One region of the uncultured Gordonia sp. genome, then DNA from elsewhere that is predicted to be linked to it. Evidence: riboswitches for the same ligand, from Rfam matches in the RefSeq annotation. Region 1 holds a riboswitch; the other holds the start of a gene.
What was found. Region 1 has a riboswitch for cyclic di-AMP ahead of Q0627_RS10120 (transglycosylase family protein). Riboswitches for the same ligand answer to the same signal wherever they lie in the genome.
Positions count from the first base shown of each region.

Region 1 (7,744 bases):
GTTGATGTCCTTGTAGGCGGCCGGGATCTCGTCGACGACCCCGGCGTCCTTGCGGGACTCGACGCCCTGGGTCTGGGCGATGAGGTCGTCGGCGGTGAACAGCTTGCGTGCCTTGGACCGGCTCATCCGCCTGCCCGCACCGTGTGATGCGGAGAAGAACGACTGCTCCGAGCCGAGGCCCCGGACCACGTAGGAGCCGGTGCCCATCGAACCCGGGATCAGGCCAAGGTCACCCGTGCCGGCCCGGATGGCACCCTTACGGGTCACCAGCAGTTCCATGCCGTCGATCGTCTCGGTGGCCACGTAGTTGTGGTGGCAACTGATCGGATCGTCGAAACGTACTGTGCGGGTGGGGAAGCTGTCGCGGACGGCGTTGCAGACGAGCGTCAGCATCACCTGCCGGTTGCGGGCGGCGTACTCCTGTGCCCAGTCCAGGTCGTGCCGGTAGGCGTCCATCTCCGTTGTGCCGGTGAGGAACACCGCAAGATCCCGATCGGGCAGAGCGCCGTTGTGCGGGAGCTTGGCGGCGATCGACATGTGCCGCTCGGCCAGTTCCTTACCGATGTTGCGGGATCCGGAATGCAGCATGATCCACACCGCGCCCTCGTCGTCGAGGCAGACCTCGATGAAGTGGTTGCCGCTGCCGAGCGTGCCCAGTTGCTTTCCGGCACGGGTATCGAGTTGCCGCACACCATGATGCAGGTCGGTGAACCGGCCCCAGAACGCGTCCCAACCCCGGCCCACCTGCAGCTTGCGCACGTTCACAGGCCGCTCGTGCGACCGGAAACCGACCGGGACCACCGCCTCGATCGCCGAACGGATACCCGACAGGTCGTCGGGCAGGTCCTCGGCGGTGAGATCGGTTCGTACCGCGGACATTCCGCAACCGATGTCGACACCGACGGCCGCCGGACACACCGCATCGCGCATCGCGATCACCGAACCGACCGTCGCGCCCTTGCCGACGTGGACGTCGGGCATCACCCGAACCCCGTGCACCCAAGGCAGACTCGACACCCGGCGCAACTGGTTGCGGGCGTCGTGCTCGATCGACTCCTCGTCCGCCCACAGCAGTGTGGATGCCTTGGCTCCCGAGAGGGGCACGGGAAAGCTGGTACTCATGACTGTTCCTGAGGTCTGCGTGCCCCGCCTCGTGCGGGGCGCGCATCACCGTACGACACGTACCCCGGTGCCGTCCAAAGGTTTTCAGGTGATCAATTGTCGAGGAGTTCGACGCTGGTCATGCGGTGCAACCAGAATTGCCGCGAATCGTCGGTTCCTGATTCTTCGGCGAGTAATTGGCCGGCACCCAGCGACAGTGGGGACACCACATGTTTGCTGGCCGAACCGTGGCCGTCGACGTAGCCGATGAGGAGCTTGCGGCTTGCGCGTAATGCGAGCTGGATGAGGGCGGTCGCCGACTCGCCGGCGTCGGTGGCACGTACCGGACGGCCGGTCGCGGACGACGATGCGCGGCCCGCCCGGTCGCCGGCCCGCAGTCGGCTGATCACAGAGAGCAACTGCTCTTCGGTGGGGGCGGAGCGGCGTGGGGAGGGCTGCCGTGGTCGGCGGGACGTGCCGACGCGGCTGCCGATCTCCCGCAGGTCGACCAGCGCACCCGACGAATCCTCGCCGGCGGGAGCGAAACCCGCGCCGCGCAGGGCCTCGATCACCTCCCGCACCTCGGCGTGCGCGACCGCGACCGTCGGGGCCAGCGCCCGCAGCGCCAGACGCCCGGCGACATCGCTGCGCAGCACCGCCGCCAGCGTCGCCGGGTCCTCGCACCGCACGAATGACGACGCCACTCCCACCCGGAGCTGGCCGTGGCGGCGGGCGACGTCTTCGATCAGATAGGTGAGCGACTGCGGGACGGGGGTGCGCGAATGCGCGGTGAGCATGGTGATCAGTTCGCTGCTGCTACGTCCGGTGTCCAGCGCCCGGCGGACGCTCGCCTCGGTGATCCGGTACACCGACGCCGCGCCACCGGACTCGAGGTCGGCGATCAGTTCGACCTGCTCGGCCAGCTCCGGGGTCAACGGCCCGGGCACCATCAGCGTCAGATCGGCCTGGGTGAGGAAGTGGTCGACCGGCTCGGGCAGTGCCTTGTGCATCGCCGCGACCAGAGCCGTGTCGTCACCGGGCTCACCTGCCAGTGCGGTGCGGCCCACGGTGGTGACGCAGCCGTGCGCCACCAGGCCCACATCCCGCGCCTCGCGCAGGGTCTCGGTGACCACCCGCGAGGTGAGCCGGCGCATCTGCCGCGGATACGACCACACCAGCACCTCGCACAACCCGGCCACTTCCCATGCCTGCGCCGGTCCGGCGAGTGCGAGGGTCTCCAGGATGGTGCGGCGCTGCGCGGGTGCGTACGCGTCGAACAGGTCGGCAGACAGTGCGGCCAGCGCGTTGCCGTCGCGGTCGGGCGTGCCGATCTGCCAGGGCCGGCGCGGAATATCGAGCCACGCCGCAGCCAGCACCGACCACTGCCGGTCCGGTGGCTGATGCAGCCACGCGTCGGCGGCGCCGGTGGGGGCGAAGTACTGGTCGCCGGTGTCGCCGGGCGGCGGTGGGTCGGGCAGGCCGGCGTCTATCAGGCGGGCATGGGAGAGGAGTTCGACGATCAGCCCGACCCGCTGCGGATCGAGGTCGGCGGCCTTGGCGATGCGTCGCAACTCTCGCACTCCGAGTGCGCCGGATCGCAGGAGCGCAGCCGGGGCGGTGCCGAGAATCCGCAGGACGGTGGTGGTGTGCCGGATCAATTCGATGGCCTCGCCACCGGCGGCCGCCTCCACGTCGGCGGGGGAGAAGCGGGACTTGGAGGCCTGCGGTGTCGGCCGGCGCAGATCGTCGGCCCGGATCGGCGCCTCGCCGCGCAGCAGTTGACCGACCATCGGCGGCAGTTCGACCGTCTGCTCGTCGACCCGCGCCAGGAGGCCGAGCGCGATCAGCCGGGGGATCGGGCGGGCCGGATCGGCGTCGGCGGCGGCGTCGCGGGTCCGGCCCAGCGCCGGGCCGCGGGACAGGGTGCCGAGCAGTTCGGACTGCCCTTCGTCGAGGCCGTCGAGAAGGGCGTGGATGTCGTCGGGGGAACGTCCGGCGAGGGGACCGGTGAGCTGCAATGCCTTCCACGGCAGCGCCGACGGCGTATGCGCGCCGATCATGAGCTGTTTCGGCCCGCCCCAGACGAGCGCGCGGCGGCGTAGCAGGTCGATCCGTTCGAGCACATCGGCGCGATCGGCGCGTTTGCCCAGCGCCTTGATCACCGCGGTCGAGGCCACCGGAATTACCGTGCGCGCACCGGAATCCGGTGTGGACAGCGCGATGAGCTGTTCGAGAACGGCGACGGCCGCAACGTCGAGATCTTCACCGGCGAGGGTGATGGACGCGGCCGACAGCGCACGCTGACCCAGCACCCCTGAACCCTGAGGCGGGGGCGCCGCCAGATCGGGCCGGGCGACGAACAGCGCGACCAGATCGTCATCGGATCGGGCCGCGAGGTCCTCGGCCAATCCGATGTGCAGATCGTCGGCACTCATTTGCACGATTCTACTGATACGACCCCGGGGGGCTCGTGGCAGAATGACCGTCGTGGCTCAAAACAAGCATGGCAAGAAGCAGTACATCGACAACGGCTGGCCGGTCGACGACGAGGGCGGCCATCAGCATGCGGTCTCCGAGTTCGCCGCGAGCGTGCCGGGTGCGTTGTCGCCGTTCGGCGATGTGACGTTCCCGCTGCCCGCGGAGAGTCTGTCGTTCGTGCAGTCGCACACCGTCGTCAACCGCTGATCCGGCGGTGACCGACCCCGGGCCCGCGCCCCGCCTGTCACATATCGACGGGTCGGGCACGGCCCGCATGGTCGATGTCGGGGACAAGGCGAGCACGCGCCGACGAGCGGTGGCCGGTGGTACTTTTCGCACCACCCCGGAGGTCATCGCGCTGCTCGTCGACGGTGAGCTGCCGAAGGGCGATGTGCTGGCCACGGCCCGGATCGCCGGGATCATGGCCGCCAAGCGCACCGACTCGCTGATCCCGCTGTGCCATCAGCTGTCACTGTCCTCTGTCGATGTCGAGTTCACCATCGACACCGAGTGCATCGGGGTCACCGCGACGGTCTCGACGTCCGGGCAGACCGGCGTCGAGATGGAGGCGCTCACCGCGGTGGCCGTGGCCGGTCTCACCCTGCACGACATGGTCAAGGCCGTCGACCGGGCCGCCCGGATGGACGACATCCGATTGCTGTCGAAAACGGGGGGCAAGTCGGGGGACTGGTTTCGCGACGGCACCCCGTAAGGACCATCTCATGAGTGCACATGCCGGCCGGCCCCTGCGAGTCGCGCACGTGGTGGTGGCCTCCACCCGAGCGAGCCGGGGTCTCTACCTCGATCAGACCGGTCCGCTGATCGAACAGTGGCTGACCGAACGTGGCTTCGACGTCACCGAACGCACCGTCGTCGCCGACGGCGAACCCGTCGGCGGGGCGATCCGGACCGCGATCTTCGAACAGGCCGACCTGGTCATCACCACCGGTGGCACCGGACTCTCACCCACCGACCGCACCCCCGAACACACCAGACCGCTGCTCGACGTCGAGATCCCCGGCTTGGCAGACGCCATCCGGGCCGCGGGCGCGCCGGCAGTGCCGACGGCGATGCTTTCGCGCGGGGTCGCCGGGATCGCCGACCGCACCCTCGTGGTGAATCTCCCAGGATCGACGGGCGGAGTGCGGGACGGGCTGGCGGTACTGGATACGGTGCTCGATCACGCGCTCGACCAGATCGCCGGAGGGGACCATTGACCGCCGGAGGCAGCACTTGACCGCCGGAGGCAGCACTTGACCGCCGGAGGCGACTCACGGCCCGAGATCTGCACGCAGGTGTGCGACACGCCGATCTCGCAGCATGAGCATGAGGACCGGGTAGTCGGACTGTCCGGAGGTACGGCCGGTGCGATCGTCGGCTTCGGCGGCATCGTCCGCAATCACGACGGCGACCACGATGATGTGGTCGCGTTGTCGTATTCGGCGCACCCGACCGCACCGGCGGTGCTCGATGAGGTTGTCGCCGAGGTAGTGGCGGCGGCCGGTGCCGGTATCCGGGCGGTCGCGGTGTCACACCGGGTCGGTGACCTGCGGGTGGGCGACGTGGCGTTCGTGGTGGCAGTGGCCGCCGATCATCGTGGGCAGGCGTTCGGGTTGTGCGCAGAACTCGTCGACGAGGTGAAGGCACGACTGCCGGTATGGAAGCATCAGATGTTCGCCGATGGGACCGACGAATGGGTGGGGTCGGCCTGAGCGGCTGGGCCGGAGCGCGACGACGTCATGTGCCGAAAGGTCGCCGGACCCAACGCGTCCCTCGCCCCTGCGTCGCTTCGGCCTCAGGGATCAAGATGGTGGGTCGCGATCGGACCGGAAAGGCTTCAAAGACGGCGAAAACCTCCGCACGGACCGTGGTCGACGCGCGGAGGCTTTGGCCGGGATGCTACTTGGGCAGCTGGTTCTCGTACTGGTTGAACAGTGCGATCTGATCGGGGCTGAGCTCGAAGCCGCTCTTCTTGGCGGCGGCCCACATCTTGGTGATCTGGGGATGCACGTTGAGGGACTCGAGGGCCTCGTCGATCCGGTTCTGCACGTCGCCCGTGTTCTTGGCGAGGTGATCGGCGACCTTCTGGATCGCCTGGGGAGCGTCGGGAAGGGTCACCCGGGGGGCCTGCGGTGCGGGCGTGGCGGCCTGGGGGGCGCTGCGCGGGGTGGGTCCGGACAGGACGGTTCCGCAGACCGGCCACGCGCCGCGGCCCTGACCTGCGAGGACACGCTCGGCGACGACGATCTGCTGTTCACGGGTGGCCATGTTGGCCTGCGGGGCGAACTCGCCGCCGCCGTAACCCGACCACGTGCTCGGGCTGAACTGCAGGCCACCGTGGTAGCCGTTACCGGTATCGATGGCCCAGTTGCCGGTGGACTCGCACTGAGCCACCTGATCCCATTCGGCGTCGGTGGCGGCGTGCGCCGACCCGGTGCCCAGGAGTGCTGCTCCGCCGCCGAGGACGGCGCCGGTGAGGGCCACCTTGGCGATGGTCTTGCCGGCAGTGCTGGTTGTCTGTTTACGATGACGTCCGGACATTGTTCTGTGGTTTCCTCTCTCCACGCGCCTACGAAGTCAGCTGTCGGGTTCGAGCGAGAGGTTGCCCGGCCGGATGTCGTGCATCCGGCTTAACCCCAAGGGCATCGGATTATCGATGCCCGGTCTCGCGATGAGGGTGGGTCCCCCGTCCTCGTTCCTGAATGTGGGTCACGACCGGGGGTGGAACGAGGCTCAGCGCGACCACCCGGTCGTTATGTATTTGTTTCTTACGGTCGGTCGTTCGGAGGACCGAACGATTCGTAGACTACGACGTTTGTCGTCGGTATTCACCCATGTCGGCGACGGTATTTCGGGTCGGATTCCGTGCCGCCGGGTCCGGAGAATACGTTCGCCCTGCTCACAGGTCCTTAGTCGACTTGTGGCCGTCCCGTTATCGAGCTGTTATGTGATGAACATCACACCAGGATTCGTGGGTGTCAGCCGCCCGCGAACGGTGGCAGGACGTCGAGCGAGCGGCATGCGCCCAGCGCGGCGGACCGGTCGCAGAACGCGATCTCGTCCCGCAGATACGAGCAGCGCGCCAGTACGCGACGCAGTCCGTCGTTGCCGTCGGACAGCAGATCCTCCAGCTCGCCGAGCGTGTCGGCAGGGTCGATGTCGACGACGGTCGACTCGGCACCGGCCGCCGCGCGGGCGGCGGCGAAGTACCGGACGGTCAGCCGCATCGCCTCAACCGCCTATCGCCGACATCGGCCGGTCGGGCTGGTGGAAACCGGGGTCGTTGACGCCGTGGCCGGCGGCCTTCGCCCAGGTATTGGCGCGCCAAGCCGCGGTGATCGCGGCGTCGGTCTCCTCGGACGTGCGAGCACCGGAGCGCAGTATCGGACGCAGGTCGGTCTCGGAGTCGGCGAACAGGCAGTTGCGGATCATCCCGTCGGCGGTGAGCCGGGTCCGGTCGCAGTCGCCGCAGAACGGCCGGGTGATCGAGGCGATCACGCCGATCCGGGCCGGTTCGCCGCCGGGCGTGTGGTGGCCCGGGACCATCCACGTGTCGGCGGGGGCGCTGCCGCGGGGCCGGTCGTCGTCGACGAGGGTGAACTCGCTACGCAGGGCGTCCAGGATGTCGTCGGCGGTCACCATCTGCGTTCTGTTCCAGCGATGATCGGCGTCCAGCGGCATCTGCTCGATCACCCGCAGCTGATAGCCGTGGTCGAGGCAGAACCGCGCCAGCTCCGGAAGCCGGGCCAGGTCCTGACGATCGGGGACGACGGCGTTGACCTTGATGGTGCCGAGGCCGGCGCGGCGCGCGGCGGCCAGTCCGTCGACGACGTCGGTCAGCCGTGCCCGGCGGGTGATGCGTGCGAACCGTTCGGGGTCGACGGTGTCGAGTGAGACGTTGATGCGATCGAGGCCGGCCGCCACGAGCCCGTCGATCCGGTGGCGCAGGCCCACACCGTTGGTGGTCAGCGCGATCTCCGGGCGCGGGTACAGCGCGGCGACACCGGCGACGATCGCTTCGAGGTCGCGGCGCAGCAGCGGTTCGCCGCCGGTGAACCGGACACTGCGCACCCCGAGATCGCGCACGGCGACGGCGATGATCCGGACGAACTCGCCCGTGGTCAGCACGGCGTCGTTGTCGAGCCAGTCCAGGCCGTCTGCGGGC
Region 1 is NZ_CALLZT010000110.1:23,868-31,611, reverse strand. Features, by position in the region: gene Q0627_RS10150 (RtcB family protein) at 1-1,122, opposite strand, end outside; gene Q0627_RS10145 (helicase-associated domain-containing protein) at 1,215-3,536, opposite strand; gene Q0627_RS10140 (hypothetical protein) at 3,580-3,786, shown strand; gene moaC (cyclic pyranopterin monophosphate synthase MoaC) at 3,854-4,291, shown strand; gene Q0627_RS10130 (MogA/MoaB family molybdenum cofactor biosynthesis protein) at 4,302-4,796, shown strand; gene Q0627_RS10125 (molybdenum cofactor biosynthesis protein MoaE) at 4,875-5,291, shown strand; gene Q0627_RS10120 (transglycosylase family protein) at 5,479-6,120, opposite strand; cyclic di-AMP (ydaO/yuaA leader) riboswitch at 6,130-6,300, opposite strand; gene Q0627_RS10115 (MoaD/ThiS family protein) at 6,558-6,806, opposite strand; gene moaA (GTP 3',8-cyclase MoaA) at 6,811-7,744, opposite strand, start outside.

Region 2 (7,744 bases), on a different contig from region 1:
CGGCCAGTCCCTCGGTGACCCACAGTGGCGCTTTCACCGAGGTGATCGACCGGGTTGCGACGTGGGTGATCTCGTGCCGCAGCACGACGCCCAGTGCGGGCGCCGGGATCTGCCGGGCGTTGGGTGTGAGTACGATCCGCTGGCCCCTGACCGTCTTGTCCGCATCGATGCCGGTGAACACGGTTGCCGCGGCCGCCGCGCCGTCGGCTTCGGGTGCCCCCGACAACCCGGTGAACTGTCCGGCCGTCCCGGTGGTCACCACAGCCACCCGGCGTGGCCACTGCGAACCCCAGAACGACTCGACTGCCTGCACGGCATCGGGCAGAAGGCCCCGGGCGCGGTCGACGAGATCGGCGGTACCCGGGTAGGACGCGATCACGGACGTACCGCCGGCTGTGTGCACATCGGCGACGCGCAACCCGGCAAATTCCCATAGCATTGTCGCCGGCGCACGGCCACCGACCAGAGTAGCGTCACCGACGACTTTCCAATCGTCGCCGTAGCGCGCGACCACCATCCGCTGGTCGATGTCCAGTTCGGGTTCGTCGATTCCGGGTGCCTGCGCGCCCCCCAATGCGTAGCGCAACGCGACCGGCGTCACCCAGACGTCCGAACTGCCCTGGTCGGTCAGTTTGTCGGTGACCGATTCTGGCGCCTGCATTTCGGCGGCATCGGTGAGGACCAGCTGGTACTTGAACGTCGCGGGGCGCAGCGCGGTGCCGCGTGAGTCGTCGGGCAGCGGGCGTGCGGGCGCCGGCGACGGACCGCGGCTCTCCGATGGGGCCGGCGATCCGGTCGTCGGAGACGCCGTCCGCTGCGGTCGCGCACCGAAGTTTGCCGCCGCGGTTTCCAGCCGTTTACGGAAGGCAGGCGTGGCACTGTCGTCCATCAGACCGGCCAGGGACTTGGCGTCGCCCGCGGTCACGGCCTTCGACAGCTTGTCGAGCAGGGCTGTGACGGCTTCGGCCCGCTGCTGCTCATAGACGTTCGCGTTGGTTGTGGTCGTGGCGGCGCCCGACGGTACGGGCAGTTCGTCGTCGCCGGAACACCCCACCACGAGCGCCGAGGCTGCGAGAAGCGCGACCGTCAGCCGGTAGCCGCGGTTGCGCCGCGAGCAGCCTTCGGACACGTCGGTGATGACAGGCATGTATGGGCGTTCAGTACCGGCGCGCGGAGTTGTACGGTCCCGCATCATCGACGGGCACGACCTTGACCGGAATCCCGAAGGTCGAGGCGTGGATCACGAGGCCGTTACCGACGTACATTCCCACATGTGAGGCATCGGCATAGTAGATGATCAGGTCACCCGGTTGCAGCTGCGACCGGTCGACAGGAGTGCCGCCGGAGAGCTGGGCCTGGCTCGAGCGTGGCAGGGTCTTACCGACCTGCCTATATGCCCACACCATCAGACCCGAGCAGTCGAACGAGTCGGGGCCCGTCGCTCCCCACACGTAGGGATCACCGATGCGGGTGAGCGCCGCCTGGACCGCGGCCAGCGTGTATGCGGCCCCGGTGGGCAGCTGGCGCGGATCGAAGGTGAACCGGGGACCGCGCAGGGCGGCGAGTTGTTTGCCGGTCATCGTCTCGTAGATCGTGCGCACCTGAATCGCCTGCAACTGCAGCGCGTTCTGCTTGGATTGCAGCTGACGCCTCGTCTTGGCGACGGTGGTGATGGCGCGGTCCGCGTCTGCCGCTTTGCGGTCGGCGGTGGTCTTGATCGCGATGGCCTCGCGCTTGGCCTTGGTCAGCCCGCGCAGGTTGGCCGCGGTCTGGCGCGAGAGGACCTCCAGGCCCGACATCTGGTCGAGGAGCGACTGAGGGGAATCGCTGACGAGCACCGCGTACAGGCGGTTGACACGTGCTCCTTTGGCACTCGCACGGGCCAGCACGTTGACCGCACGCTGGTAGCGCGCCAGATCACGATCGACACGAGTCCGGTCGGCGTCGGCCTTACGGGATTCGGTGCGCGCCTGCCGGGCGATCGCAGTCTGCTTGTCGTACTCGATCTGCGCGTTGTGCATCGCTTCGGCAGACTGCTCGGACTCGCGTGCGAGTTTCTTGTACCGGACCAACAGCTGATCGGCCGATGCGGTGGGTTCGGCGTGCCCTGGGCTCGCGACCGCCGCCATCGTCGCGGCAACCAGCGCCAGCGCGGTGGCCCATACGACCAGTCGCAACGGCAGCAGGAACGGCCGGACCATGGACCCCACTGTGTACTTCACACCAAGCTGTTCACAGCGGTGCTTCACATCAAGCTGTTCACAGCGCACGGCCGACGTCGGTCGTGCGCCCTCCGATGCCACTATCGCCATACTCCTCGCGCGACTGTCCTCATTGACGGGATGCGGGCGGGTCACACATCACCGATGCGACCCGCCCGTCACACGTTACGGCACTACGTCAGTAGCGACGGACGCCCACCAGGTTCCACGCGTTGACCTGGGCGCGCTGTACAGGCACTCCATAGGTCGATGAGTGGATGAAGATTCCGTTGCCCTCATAGATGCCGGCATGGCCGCCACCGTTGAAGATCAGGACGTCGCCAGGCTTGGCGTCGGAGTAGTTGACGGCCTGACCGCCGCCGAGCTGTCCGTAGCTGTCGCGCGGAATGATCTTGCCGGCCTGCTGGTAGGACCAGTAGACCAGGCCGGAGCAGTCGAATGCGTTCGGTCCGGCGGCGCCGTAAGAGTACGGCGAACCGATCTTGGTCGCGGCGTACCGGACGGCCTTCTCGCCGGTCGACTGGCGCGGGGCCAGCACTGTGCCCGGGTTGACGCGCGGCGGCGTGATCCTGCCGTGACTCTTCGGCGTGATCTTGGACGGCAACTGCCGCAGTTCCTTCGGGATCTGCTTCTGGCTGATTCCCGGAATCTCGAAGGTGCCGACGTTCGGGATGGTTACCGGGGCTGCCTCGGCAGCACCTGCGGCGACACCGAGCGATCCGATCGACAGCGATCCGGCAATGAGCGCAGACTTGGCGAGCTTGCCGGTCCGTGCGGGCTGTTCCAAACGATGTTTGGCCACGAAGAACGTTCTCCTTCTACTTCTCCCTGAACCGCCTACCGAGTTAGCTGTCGGGTTCGGGCGGAAGAAATTGCCCTACGCCACGTCCGGGTGGACGGTGACGATTCACCCCAATTCGGTCCTTCGCGAGCGAAGGTCCGAAGCCGGTGGGTCCCCGGTTCATCCAGCTGGATGACTAAGCGGTGACCTTCACGGACCACTCCGGTTGGAGTTACGACGCTCCGTCAAGGTCTCAGAAAGGTTACGAAATGAAATGGCCTTCTGTCCACTGGTCGACCGAACAAATTTCTACAGCACCGATCAGCCGGCGCGCAGGGTTTTGGGAAAGTGGGCCGAAGCAGCGCGCTGAACAGGCACAATGGCCCCTCTTGCCGTTCGGGCGGTCGAATTCGTCACCATCGCGGCAAGTGCGAAGACTTCGATGGCCGCCGAGATCTCACGGTCGGCCGTGGGCGCCCCAGCTGTTACCTGGGCTTCACCTTCGGCACTGCCATCGACGCTGCTCGGGGCCGAAAAAAGTACCTGCACCATGCACCCGTCGCAAGCGGCCGGGCGCCCTGGGCACCCGCTGCATTCGATCAGCATATGTAATCTCCGTCTCATTCACTCCGCCGGTGCCCCGATTCACCAGTCGGATACCTGCCGAACGAGACGAACACTAGAACACAGGTACGACAATCACCGGCCCGTGCGGCACGGAGAGGGCTATTCCTCGCCGATCGAGAACCCGCCCTCGACCTCCGAACTGGAATAGCTACGGAAGGCGATGTGGGTGGCGCTGCGGGTCACCCCGGGCAGCCGGTTGATCTTCCCAGTGACCACCTCGGCGATCTGTTCGTGATCGCGCACCTTGATCTTGGCGATGAGATCGACGTCTCCTGCACACGAGTACACCTCACTCACCCCGGGGATGTCGGCGACCGCCTGCGCGGTTTCCGGGATCCGGTGAACGTCGGCGGAGATGAGGACGATGGCGGTGATCATGCTCGCAACCCTAATTCTTCAGTTCTTCGCCGCGCCCAGTTCGGTGCTCAACGCCACCCAGCGATCGAGCACGTCCCGCGAGGCTCCGGAATCGACGACCACGGCGGCCCGGTCCCGAGCGTCGGCCAGGGCCCCGGCGAAGGTTTCCTCCGTGAACGGTTCTGTCTGCTCGAACGCGACGATCGCGCCCGCGGCGTTGAGCAGCACCGCGTCGCGCACCGGCCCGGTCCGCCCGTCGAACAGTTCCCGCGCAATACGGGCGTTCACCTGTGCGTCGCCACCCTGCAAAGCAGACAGCTCCACCGTGGCGATGTCCAGTGCCCGTGGGTCCAGGGACAGTTCGGTGACCGTGCCGCCGACCACCTGCCACACGTGCGAGGTGGTGGTCGTGGTCAGCTCGTCGAGTCCGTCGTCGCCGCGGACGACGAGCGCCGAGGTTCCCCGCTCGGCGAAGGTGCGCGCCAGGACGGGCGCGAGATCGGCGAAGGCGCAGCCGATCAGTCCGGCGGCCGGGGCGGCCGGGTTGGTCAGCGGTCCCAGCACATTGAAGACGGTGGGAATACCGATTTCCTTGCGGGGCGGTCCGGTGAACCGGAACGCGGGGTGGAACACCGGCGCGAAGCAGAAACCGACACCTACCTCGGCCACACATCGTGCGACGGCGTCCGGCCCCAGCGAGATGGTGACGCCGAGCGCTTCGAGGACGTCTGCGCCACCACTCTTCGACGACGCCGCGCGGTTACCGTGTTTGACCACCGGGATACCGGCGGCTGCCACCACGACGGAGGTCATCGTGGAGATATTGACGGTGTGCGAGCGATCTCCGCCGGTCCCGACGACGTCGACGGCCCGCCCCGGCACATCGACCAGGCTCGCGTGCGAGAGCATCGCCGAGGCGAGTCCGCTCAGTTCCGCGGCCGCCGCACCCTTCATCTTGACTCCGACGCCGAAGGCGGCGATCTGCGCGCCGGTGGCCGAATCGGTCATGATCTCGTTCATCGCCCAAGCGGCCTCGTCGGCCGTCAGGTCGATGCCGTCGGTGACGCGGCCGAGGATCTGCGGCCAGGTATGGGTTGTCTCGCTCACAATTGTCCACCCTAGTGGGCGTCCACCACGGACGGCAGTAGGACCACGACCGGGCGCTCGGTGACACCGACGGGCAGTCCGGCACGCCGGTTCACTCGGGAAGCTGCAGTACCTGCCAGCCCAGGACCGTTCCGCGCTGCCGCGAGGCCAGACTGGCGATACGCGAACGTTCCCGCGACACATCCACCGTCGTGAACACCGCGAGCTTCGCCAGCGTGAGCACTCCCGTCCCGTCCTGTTCGCCGGCCCCCGCAAGTCCGGCCGCACCGATATCGACCTGATAGTCGTTGAGTCCGGCGATGCGCACAACCTCCTCGACACCGTCGTCGGCGACCTTCAGGAAGTGGCGCAGCACCGCCGGCTGTCCGGGTCGCCATGGCGACGAATCGAGCACGATCGAACTCGCCACCGCCTCGTCGTCGGATTCGGCGACGATGACGATCCTGTCGTCATCGACCGAGGACGGTCCGTCGGCACCCACTCCGCGCGTGAAAAACGCACGCAACCGGTCCCATCGCATCGACGATCGCCGCCGTCCACCGGGTTCGCTCATACCAGGAAGCAAATCACGCCCTCCCTGACACGCCGACAACCCCCTCAATACCGCCCCGGACCAGCGCAGGGAGAATTTGTTGAGGCAATTTGTCGACCCGAGTGGTCAGGGCTTACTACGAACCGTCATACTTCACTTGTGACTAGCGCCGTAGGTACCCAAGGGACAGCCATCACCTCGCGCGTGCACTCACTGAACCGACCCAACATGGTCAGTGTCGGCACTATCGTGTGGCTGTCGAGTGAGCTCATGTTCTTCGCCGGCTTGTTCGCGATGTACTTCGTCGCGCGAGCCAACTCCTCATCCGGCTGGCCGCCAGAGCCGACCGAGCTCAACCTCGCCCTCGCCGTCCCGGTGACACTCGTCCTCGTCGCCTCGTCGATCACCTGCCAGATGGGTGTGTTCGCCGCCGAGCGCGGCGACGTCTTCGGCCTGCGCCGCTGGTACGTCATCACCTTCGCGATGGGCGCCTTCTTCGTCGCCGGCCAGGGCTACGAGTACTTCCACCTCGTCGAGCACGGCACCACGCTCGCCTCGAGCGCCTACGGTTCGGTGTTCTACATGGCCACCGGCTTCCACGGCCTGCACGTCATCGGCGGCCTGGTTGCATTCATCTTCCTGCTGATCCGGACCAAGCTTTCGAAGTTCACACCGGCTCAGGCCACCGCGGCGATCGTCGTGTCGTACTACTGGCACTTCGTCGACATCGTGTGGATCGGCCTGTTCGTCACCATTTACTTCATCCGGTAGTTACAGCCCGGGTCCTCTGCGCAGCCTTCACCGTCAGGACGACCCGGACACAGAGAAAACAGTCCGTCCGCTTAAGTAGAGAGTCACTGATGAGTTCATCTCCACCGCGACCGTCGGATAGCGACGACGTGGACTTCGGCGCAGCAGGGGTCGGCGCAGCCACGCCGGCCACCGATGCCGGATCCGCATCGTCGGCGGCACGTAAAGCCAAGTCCCGTCGTAAACTTCGCCGTCGCGCAAGCGGCACAATCCTCCTGCTGTCCGGGCTCGTGCTCGCCGGCCTCCTCGCGGCGGTGTTGTCACCCAAACCGCAGGGGGCCACCGCCGATGAGTCCAGCGCCGCACTCATCGCCGACGGCAAGAAGCTCTATGAGACCTCCTGCATCACGTGCCATGGCGCCAACCTGCAGGGTGTGAGCGATCGCGGACCGTCACTTGTCGGCGTCGGCGATGCCGCCGTGTACTTCCAGGTGTCCTCGGGCCGCATGCCCGCGGCCCGCGGCGAGGCGCAGGCGCTGCGCAAGCCGGCCAAGTTCACCAAGGCCCAGATCGACCAGCTCGGCGCCTACATCCAGTCCAACGGTGGCGGACCGCAGGTCATCTACGAGCGCAACGATGACGGCACCATCAAGAAGGACGAGGCCGGGCTGCCCGTCATCGCGCAGAAGTCACTGCGCGGCGACAACATCGGCAGGGGCAGCGAGCTGTTCCGCCTGAACTGCGCCTCGTGCCATAACTTCACCGGCCGCGGCGGCGCCCTATCCTCGGGCAAGTTCGCGCCGACCCTCGACGGTGTCTCCGAGCAGCAGCTGTACACGGCGATGCTCACCGGGCCGCAGAACATGCCCCGGTTCTCGAACCGTCAGCTGTCGGTCGAGGACAAGAAAGACATCATCGGCTTCATCAAGTACGTCACCGAGACCAAGCAGCAGGGCGGCCTGGGCATCGGCGGGTTCGGCCCGGTGAGCGAAGGCATGGTCATGTGGGCCATCGGCGTCGTCGCGATCGTGGCCGGCGCAATGTGGATGGGATCGCGCTCATGAGTGGATCAAACGACAAGGACCTGCCCTCGCAGGACGAGCTCGACCAGATGAGTAAGGAAGAGCTGGTCAAACTCGGCACCAATCTCGACGGCGTCGAGATCATCCACCGGGCTGCGCGCTATCCCGAGCCCGGCACCGGCGTGGAGAAGCGCGCCGAACGTCAGGTCGCGATCTGGCTGACCGTCTCGGGTATCTCCGCCCTGGCCTGCTTCGTGATCTTCCTCTGGAATCACTGGGAGTTCGCGCTCCCCGGTTCGGACGACTACTGGCGCTACACCCTCAACACTCCGCTGCTGGGTATCAC
Region 2 is NZ_CALLZT010000078.1:3,520-11,263, reverse strand. Features, by position in the region: gene Q0627_RS06860 (hypothetical protein) at 1-1,147, opposite strand, end outside; gene Q0627_RS06855 (NlpC/P60 family protein) at 1,158-2,129, opposite strand; gene Q0627_RS06850 (C40 family peptidase) at 2,401-3,024, opposite strand; cyclic di-AMP (ydaO/yuaA leader) riboswitch at 3,042-3,216, opposite strand; gene Q0627_RS06845 (Lrp/AsnC ligand binding domain-containing protein) at 3,730-4,008, opposite strand; gene trpD (anthranilate phosphoribosyltransferase) at 4,027-5,094, opposite strand; gene Q0627_RS06835 (hypothetical protein) at 5,186-5,647, opposite strand; gene Q0627_RS06830 (heme-copper oxidase subunit III) at 5,786-6,397, shown strand; gene Q0627_RS06825 (cytochrome c) at 6,487-7,440, shown strand; gene Q0627_RS06820 (ubiquinol-cytochrome c reductase iron-sulfur subunit) at 7,437-7,744, shown strand, end outside.
Region 2: linked by a shared signal. The riboswitch ahead of Q0627_RS06850 (C40 family peptidase) and the one ahead of Q0627_RS10120 (transglycosylase family protein) in region 1 are both predicted to bind cyclic di-AMP.